Linked DNA regions of Cecembia calidifontis. Each later gene encodes a partner of the first gene's protein in a complex. Links are inferred from orthologs where the notes say so. Each region holds a gene or a part of one and is shown in the gene's direction. Other genes may lie near its edges.

Region 1 (3,406 bases):
CCTAGGTGATTTGATCAATGAAGGGAACTTGGGTCTGATTAAAGCAGCTCAAAGATTTGATGAGACCAGAGGTTTCAAGTTCATTTCTTATGCTGTTTGGTGGATCAGACAGTCTATTCTTCAGGCTTTGGCAGAACAATCCAGAATTGTGCGTTTGCCATTGAACAGAGTGGGGTCCCTTAATAAAATCAGTAAAACCTTCAGTGAACTGGAGCAAAAATTCGAAAGAGAACCATCTCCTGAAGAATTGGCAGAAGTATTGGAAGTTACTGCTGGTGAAGTAGTGGATACCATGAAAATTTCAGGTAGGCATGTTTCCATGGATGCTCCTTTTGTTCAGGGAGAGGAAAACAGTCTTTTGGATGTGCTGGAAAATGATGGAGACGAAAAGCCGGATGATGGCTTGATGACCGACTCCTTAAGAAAAGAAGTCCAAAGGGCGCTATCCACACTGACCTCAAGAGAAGCGGATGTCATAACCTTATATTTTGGTCTGAACGGTGAACATGCCATGACCTTAGAGGAAATTGGTGAAAAATTTAACCTGACCCGAGAAAGGGTGAGACAAATTAAAGAGAAAGCAATCAGAAGGTTAAGACACACATCTAGAAGCAAGACTTTAAAACCATATTTGGGGTAATCCCCGATTTAGTATCTTAGATTACAGAAAAGGGGAAATTTTTCCCCTTTTTTTGTATCCTGTTAGATTTATCTTTTAAATTTCTCATTCAACAAGAGTTAGGGATTTCCCTTTCTTTATTAGGGAATTTTAACAAGTTTAATCTTTGTTGTAATAACTATTTTAACAAAATTTGCTAACCTTAAAAATCACTATAAGATGGCTTCTGAAATAGAAAAAGTGAAGGTTTTGATCATTGGTTCAGGCCCGGCGGGTTATACTGCTGCTATTTATGCATCAAGGGCTGGACTTAATCCTGTATTATACACTGGTGGACAGCCAGGAGGACAGTTGACAATCACTACTGATGTAGAGAATTATCCTGGATATCCAAATGGCATCATGGGGCCTGAGATGATGGAGGATTTCAGGAAACAAGCAGAAAGATTCGGTACTCAGGTAAGGTATGGAGTAGTCACAAAAGTTGATTTTTCGGCTCATCCTCATAAGGTATTTGTAGATGATCAAGTAGAAATACATGCAGATACCGTCATTATTTCCACTGGTGCCTCTGCCAAATGGCTAGGCTTGGAAAGTGAAGAAAGACTTAATGGAAAGGGTGTTTCTGCCTGCGCAGTCTGTGATGGTTTCTTTTTCAGGGGACAGGAAGTTGCAATAGTTGGGGCAGGAGATACTGCTTGTGAAGAAGCTTCTTATTTGGCCAATATCTGTTCTAAGGTATACATGCTTGTAAGAAGGGATGAAATGAGGGCCTCCCAAATCATGCAAAAGAGAGTAATGAACAATCCAAAAATTGAAATCCTCTGGAATACAGAAACACAGGAGATATTGGGTAAAGATGAAGTCGAAGCAGTCCGTGTTTACAATAATAAAACAAAAGAAACCAAGGAAATAAAGGTAAGTGGTTTTTTTGTAGCCATTGGCCATGAACCAAATACTGCCATTTTCAAAGGCATCATAGATATGGATGAAAATGGCTATATTAAGACCGTCCCTGGATCAACAAGGACAAATGTAGAAGGTGTTTTTGCCTGTGGAGATGCTCAAGATCATATCTACAGACAAGCTGTCACGGCTGCAGGAACAGGCTGTATGGCAGCACTGGATGCGGAAAGGTATCTTGCAGCCAAGGAAATGGTTTAATTTATTCTGATGAGGTTTAAGCTTTATAGTTTTATATTCACACTTGTTTTGTGCATGGGTTCTTTTGGGGTCCATGCACAAAATTTTCCTAAGATTATCAAGAAACCCAAACAAGAAACCACCGGGAACAAACCTGCCAATAATCCTTTGTACAGGGATATAAGGCTTTTTGATCCCCAAAAATACTTGCAGGATATTACCCGGGAAACAGATTCCCTTTTATATAAAGATTATGTCAATATAAAAAGAAGGCTCAGTATAGTATCTGAGGATACGCTTTCTCTTATTTGGGCACCGACCAACCAATTGGTTCAAGTATCCGAGCAAATATTGATCGATAGTATTTGGGTGACTGCCTATGAATATTTTTCTTCCTGGGATAGTAAGAAAATTAATATTTATGATTTCAACCCTAAAGATTTTAAGGATACTGTTTATGTTAAGCTGTATGATACATTTTTTGGAACAGACTGGAAATTACCTTTGGACCAAACCCAGATAACTTCTGAATTTGGATTTAGAAGGTACAGATGGCACCATGGAACTGATTTGAAATTAAAAATAGGAGATCCTATTTACAGTACTTTTGATGGCATTGTCAGGATCAGGTCCTATGATAGAAATGGGTATGGTTATTATGTAGTTGTCAGGCACAAAAATGGCCTCGAAACACTCTATGGTCATATGTCCAAAATTCTTGTTGATGTAGGCCAGGAAGTAAAGGCAGGTGATGTGCTAGGTTTGGGAGGAAGTACAGGGAGAAGTACGGGGCCCCATCTGCATTTTGAAATCCGATATCAAGGCTTGTCCATTAATCCGACCGAATTGTTTGATTTTAATGTCGGTAAGCTTAAATCTGATGTTTATATGATTACAGCTGCAAGTTTCGATCATGTAGTTAAAACTCAGGAATCAGTTTATCACAGGGTAAGGAGCGGAGAAACACTCAGTAGTATTGCAAGGCGTTATGGGGTAAGGGTCAGTACAATTACAAGATTGAATGGCATATCTACAAATAGTATTTTGAGGGTAGGTCAAAGGTTAAGGATTAGATAAACAAATTGATGCAATGAAACTCGATATTTTAGTGATTGCTGCACATCCTGACGATGCCGAATTGGCTTGTTCTGGAACGATAGCTTCTCACGTGGCAAAAGGCTACAAAGTTGGTATACTAGACTTGACCCAGGGGGAGATGGGAACAAGGGGTACACCGAATTTAAGATTAAAAGAATCTGACCTTTCTGCAAAAATACTGAACCTTACAGCAAGGGAAAATTTGGGTTTAAGGGATATCTTTTTTAAAGATGATGAAGTCCATCAACTTGAAATTATTAAAGTCATCAGGAAATATAGGCCTGAGATAGTGTTGGCCAATGCTGTTTCCGACAGGCATCCTGACCATGGTAAAGGGGCATCTTTGGCGTCCCATGCTTGTTTTATGAGTGGTCTCAGAAAAATTGAAACTGAATTGGACGGGGAAATTCAAGAAGCATGGAGACCCAAATTTGTTTATCATTACATCCAAAACAATTACATCAAGCCTGATTTTGTAGTGGATATTTCTGATTATTGGGACAAAAAGATACAAAGTATCAAAGCTTTCAAATCACAATTTTATGA
Region 2 (5,242 bases), 3.4 Mb from region 1 along the record:
TCCTCAATCCCGATAGGGTTTCCCTTCCCGATATTGATATTGACTTTGATGATGAAGGACGCCAAAAGGTAATCGATTATGTGATCAATAAATACGGGTCCAATCAGGTGGCCCAGATCATCACCTATGGTACCATGGCTGCAAAATCGGCCATCAGGGACACGGCAAGGGTGCTTAACCTTCCCTTGTCAGAAGCAGACCGATTGGCGAAATTGGTTCCTGACATCAAGCTCAAGGCTTTGTTTGACCTTTCCAAAGACAGGGCCAAGCTGTCGGAAAAACTGAAAGGCAACGGAGAAGACCTTACCAAAGCGGAAGAATTGATCCGGATTTCCAAAGGACAAGATGAGCTTTCCAAAACCATCAACCAGGCCAAAATCCTGGAGGGATCGGTAAGGAATACCGGTATCCATGCCTGTGGGGTGATTATTACACCGGATGACATTACCAACTTTGTCCCAGTAGCACTGGCCAAAGATTCCGACATGGTGTGTACCCAGTTTGACAACTCCGTAGTGGAAAGTGCCGGACTACTCAAGATGGACTTCCTTGGCCTAAAAACCCTGACCTTGATCAAGGATGCTGTTAAAATCGTGAAGGAAAGACATGGCATTGAGCTGGATCCGGACAATTTCCCAATTGATGATGCCAAAACATACGAACTGTTCCAAAGAGGCGAAACTGTCGGCATCTTCCAGTACGAATCTCCCGGTATGCAGAAATACATGAGGGAATTAAAACCCACTGTTTTTGCTGACCTTATTGCCATGAATGCTCTCTATCGTCCGGGGCCTTTGGAATACATCCCTTCTTTTATCAAAAGGAAGCATGGTCAAGAACCCATTACCTATGACCTGGATGATATGCAGGAATACCTGGAAGAAACCTACGGGATTACAGTTTATCAGGAACAGGTAATGCTTTTATCCCAAAAACTGGCCGGTTTTACCAAAGGTGAGGCAGACGTGCTCCGTAAGGCCATGGGTAAAAAGCAAAAGGATGTCTTGGATAAAATGAAGCCAAAGTTTATAGAACAGGCTTCTGCAAAAGGACATGATGCCAAAAAACTGGAAAAAATTTGGAAAGACTGGGAGGCATTTGCTTCTTATGCCTTCAATAAATCCCATTCCACCTGCTATGCATGGGTCGCTTATCAGACCGCCTATCTCAAAGCACACTACCCTGCTGAGTACATGGCCTCTGTACTGAGCAACAACATGAACGACATCACGCAGGTGACATTCTTTATGGAAGAATGCAAGCGTATGGGAATATCAGTTTTGGGACCGGATGTCAACGAATCCAAAAGTGGATTCACTGTGAACAAAGAAGGTCAGATCCGGTTTGGAATGGCCGCCATCAAAGGTGTAGGGGAAGCCGCTGTAGAGGCCATTGTGGAAGAAAGGGAGAAAAACGGGAAGTACAGCAGCATTTTCGAATTCTGTAAGCGTGTAAATAGCAGGGCCCTGAATAAAAAATCACTGGAATCCCTGGCTATGGCAGGAAGCTTTGATTGCTTCCCTCAGCACCATCGCCGACAGTATCTCGAAGCTCCTGAAGGGGATGTTACCTTGTTGGAAAAGGCGGTAAAATATGCCCAGAAAGTACAGCAGGAATCAGAAAGTGCTCAGGTAAGCTTATTTGGAGGAGGATCAGGAATGGAAGTTCCGCTTCCATCCGTGGCAGCTATGGAGCCATTCAGTCAATTGCAGGCTCTAAATATTGAAAAAGAGGTAGTTGGCCTTTATATCTCAGGACACCCCTTGGATCAGTTCAAGGTAGAAATGGAATCCTTTACGAATACCCCGCTGCCTGAATTCTCAGACATGGAAATCCTGAAGAAAAAAGGAGATATCAAGGCTGCGGGAATGGTTACCAGTTTTGCCCATAGGACCACCAAAACGGGTAAGCCTTTCGGTACACTTACCATGGAGGATTACCACGGTGGGCATACATTTTTCCTTTTCGGTGAGGATTACATCAAGTACAAAGAATACTTCATGACCGGTTGGTTCCTGTACCTGACAGGCTCAGTCCATCCAAACAAATGGAAGGAAAATGAGTTTGAATTCAAGATCAACAACATGATGTTGCTCAGTGAAGTCAGGGGAAAATTGATCAAAGGGCTCAGGGTAAACATTGATCTGGATGACCTAAGCTATGACCTGATGGAAAAGCTGGAAGAGATTACCAAAAAGTACAAGGGAGATGCCAAGCTGTACATCAATGTCATCGACAGCAAAGAAAACATCACCTTAGACCTGATGTCAAAACGCTACACGGTGGATCCTTCCAATGAAATGATCAAGGACCTCGGACAAATCCCAGAGGTGGTTTATCAGATCATTTGATGATTATGGAATTGCGGCAGGCTGGAATAAGACACCTTGAAAACCAGCATGCGGTTTGTAGAAATATTCAACCTGATTTGGAACTATTTACCGGGAATTTAAATTTGGATAGTATATTTGAAAATCAAGCATAAACAAAATTATCAATACGATGGCAAAAGCAATTGAAATTACTGACGCTAACTTTGAAGAAATATTAAAATCAGACAAGCCTGTACTGGTGGACTTTTGGGCAGAATGGTGCGGTCCTTGTAAAATGATCGGCCCAATTGTGGAAGAATTGGCCGGGGATTATGAAGGCAAAGCAGTAGTCGGCAAAGTGGATGTGGACTCCAACCCGGCAGTGGCTTCAGCTTTGGGAATCAGAAGTATCCCAACTTTGATGTTCTTTAAAGGAGGTCAGATCGTGGACAAGCAAGTAGGCGCAGTTCCTAAAGCTATCCTTGCTCAAAAATTGGATGCAGTTCTTTAAGAAAATACGATAAAGCAAAACAAAATCCCGAAGCGAATACTCCGGGATTTTTGTTTTTATAACACCTTGACCTTGATGCTTCTGTAATAAATGACACTCTCGGGGTCATGGGCCTGAATGGCAAATGTACCTTTGTCTATTCTTTTTTCGCCGGCATTGGCTGGTCTGTTTTCATCTTTAGACTCCACATATTCCATTACCGTTTCCCCGTTCAGCTTTACCGTAACATGATCTCCTTTGACAATGATATGGGTAGTATACCATTCCCCATCTTTGACATAAGTTTCTCTCACATCATTGAAGGCATAAAGGCTTCCTGATTTCCTCCAGTCCCCATGGGTCTGATTCACCTGAACTTCATAGCCTTTATCTGGCCATCCCTTTTCCTGATAAGCAGTGTGAAAAAATATGCCCGAGTTGGCTTTTGGCATGGTCTTCAACTCCACCATCAATTCAAAATCCTTAAAGACTCCCCCATTGACATCACCCATATAAAAAGCATGGGCACGCGGGCCATCAATTTTGATAATGCCATCTTCCACTGAAAACGAAGATGGATTTTCTGCAATTTTCCATCCATCCAGATTTTTTCCATTGAATAAAGATATCCATCCGTCCTGGGCACGGACTGCCAAGGACAAGGATAATAACAACATAAAGGCGAGTAGTTTTTTCATTTAAATTGTTTTTAGGTATATGTTAATTGGTTTGTAAGATTCTATTCAATGGCTTTTCATTCCTCATTCTTCATTCCAACCGAAATCCGACTTCCCCTACTCTCTTACCAAATGCGAAACCCCTCCTGATACAATAAACTTCATCACGTCTGCACTTCGGACATTTTTAAGTACTCTTACGTTCTCCCTAGGTACCAAAAAGAGGTTCCCGGAAAAATTATAACTATGGGGAAAATAAATGGCCACCAACCCCTCTTCTTCAATAACACTAAGGTCTTCCTGGGTAATAAACCCCAATCTCGAGATATTTTCCGACAATCGCACAATGACAGGCGCACTGAATTTCTTTTTATCGCCTACAAATGCAGACATCAAATCCTTGATGCTGGTGTAAAGGATGTTGATCAGTGGGATTTTAAATACCCCTCTCTCAAACATTTCAAACAAGGGCTTCGTGATGAATATGCTGGCCAAAAAACCGATAAAAGTCACGAAGGAAAGCATGATCAATATCCCCAAACCCGGTATAGGAATGTGGAGTATCCCGTCTAAAAACTGAATAATGAGCCAAATCACATAAATCGTCAAAGCTATGGGGACAACAAAAAGTAGCCCACGAAAGAAATAGGTTAAAATTCTCCTGTAAGTAAACGCCATGGTTCAATTAATGCCTAAAGCCAATTAAATGTACGAAAGAAAAAAATAACTGAGGCAAGTTTTATACAGCTAGTAATAAAAAGTGGTCAAATTCCCATTTGACCACTTTTATCCTCTACAAAACGTTCAACCAAACACTAAAAAAAGCCTATCCCGGGTATCAGGATCTTATCCCCAAAAATATCCTTTGATAGGGACAAGTTAAGTAGATTAATAATCCAAAAAAATCCCCTGAACAGGGTAATTTTCAGTAAGAATCAATGATATCCTGGGAAATCAGCCTGTAAATCTCCGCCACCTGTGCATTATAGTTAAGAAACTGGTAGTGTGCATCCAAAGTATTGAAGTCAGATCGGATGGCCGGACCTGTCTGTGCCTTTTTAGCGCCAAGTTCGAGACTTTTGCTGATGGTTTCTATAATAAGGGGTTTCAGCATCTCATAATCCAGCCCTTTTCTTGCCATAATTTCCTCTGCTAAGCGGAGCATATGGTTAGAAAAATTGCTTGCAAATACTGCTGCAATATGTAATGCCATCCTGTCTTTGGACTTGAGAATATATTGCATAGGAGAAAGGCTTTTGGCCAATTTTTTAAGTTTCTGCAAGGTAGTGCCATCTTCTGACTCAAGTAAGAAGGGAACATCCTCAAAATTGATTTCCCGGTCTTTGGAAAAAGTCTGCAATGGGTAAAAAATCCCAGTGTAAGAGGCAGAACTGTACCCCAGGATATCCAGGGAAACCGCTCCTGATGTATGTACCAAAATACCGTCCTCAGGCAAAATCACCTCATCGGCCAACTCGGAAATAGCCTGATCGCTTACTGCCAAAATAAAGATTTCCGCCTCGGAATCTGAAAAATCCAGATCAGTTTTTGCTTCCGTAGTGTATAGCCTTTTGGTAACCTGCTGCACTTTGCTGAGATCCCGCCCATATACTTCAGTCACTGTATGCCCAGCTTCTTCCAGAGCAGGGGCAAGATGCCAGGCAACATTTCCTGTTCCTAATATTGCAACTTTGAACTTCATGGCTGAAAGATAAAAGATTTTTGACCGATTCTAAAAGCCAACAAAAAACCCCGGAAAATAT

What was found.
Region 2: the proteins of trxB (region 1) and trxA are in contact, whole or in part, in a crystal structure (PDB 1F6M), measured with the Escherichia coli proteins. The link is inferred for Cecembia calidifontis from one-to-one orthologs.

Annotation. Positions count from the first base shown.
Region 1 is NZ_SGXG01000001.1:3,804,476-3,807,881, reverse strand. What follows is about bases 1-2,810. They hold trxB (thioredoxin-disulfide reductase), read left to right. Parts: upstream 1-838; coding sequence 839-1,783; downstream 1,784-2,810. Other genes in these bases: BC751_RS16340 (peptidoglycan DD-metalloendopeptidase family protein), read left to right, coding at 1,793-2,810; BC751_RS16350 (sigma-70 family RNA polymerase sigma factor), read left to right, coding at 1-640. Also shown: more of BC751_RS16340, read left to right, coding at 2,811-2,839; bacillithiol biosynthesis deacetylase BshB1, read left to right, coding at 2,853-3,406.
Region 2 is NZ_SGXG01000001.1:420,189-425,430, forward strand. Bases 1,207-4,162 are described here. They hold trxA (thioredoxin), read left to right. Parts: upstream 1,207-2,502; coding sequence 2,503-2,823; downstream 2,824-4,162. Other genes in these bases: dnaE (DNA polymerase III subunit alpha), read left to right, coding at 1,207-2,351; BC751_RS01870 (3-keto-disaccharide hydrolase), read right to left, coding at 2,880-3,500; BC751_RS01875 (DUF502 domain-containing protein), read right to left, coding at 3,597-4,157. Outside these bases: more of dnaE, read left to right, coding at 1-1,206; BC751_RS01880 (Rossmann-like and DUF2520 domain-containing protein), read right to left, coding at 4,405-5,181. UniProt on the Escherichia coli protein: Participates in various redox reactions through the reversible oxidation of its active center dithiol to a disulfide and catalyzes dithiol-disulfide exchange reactions.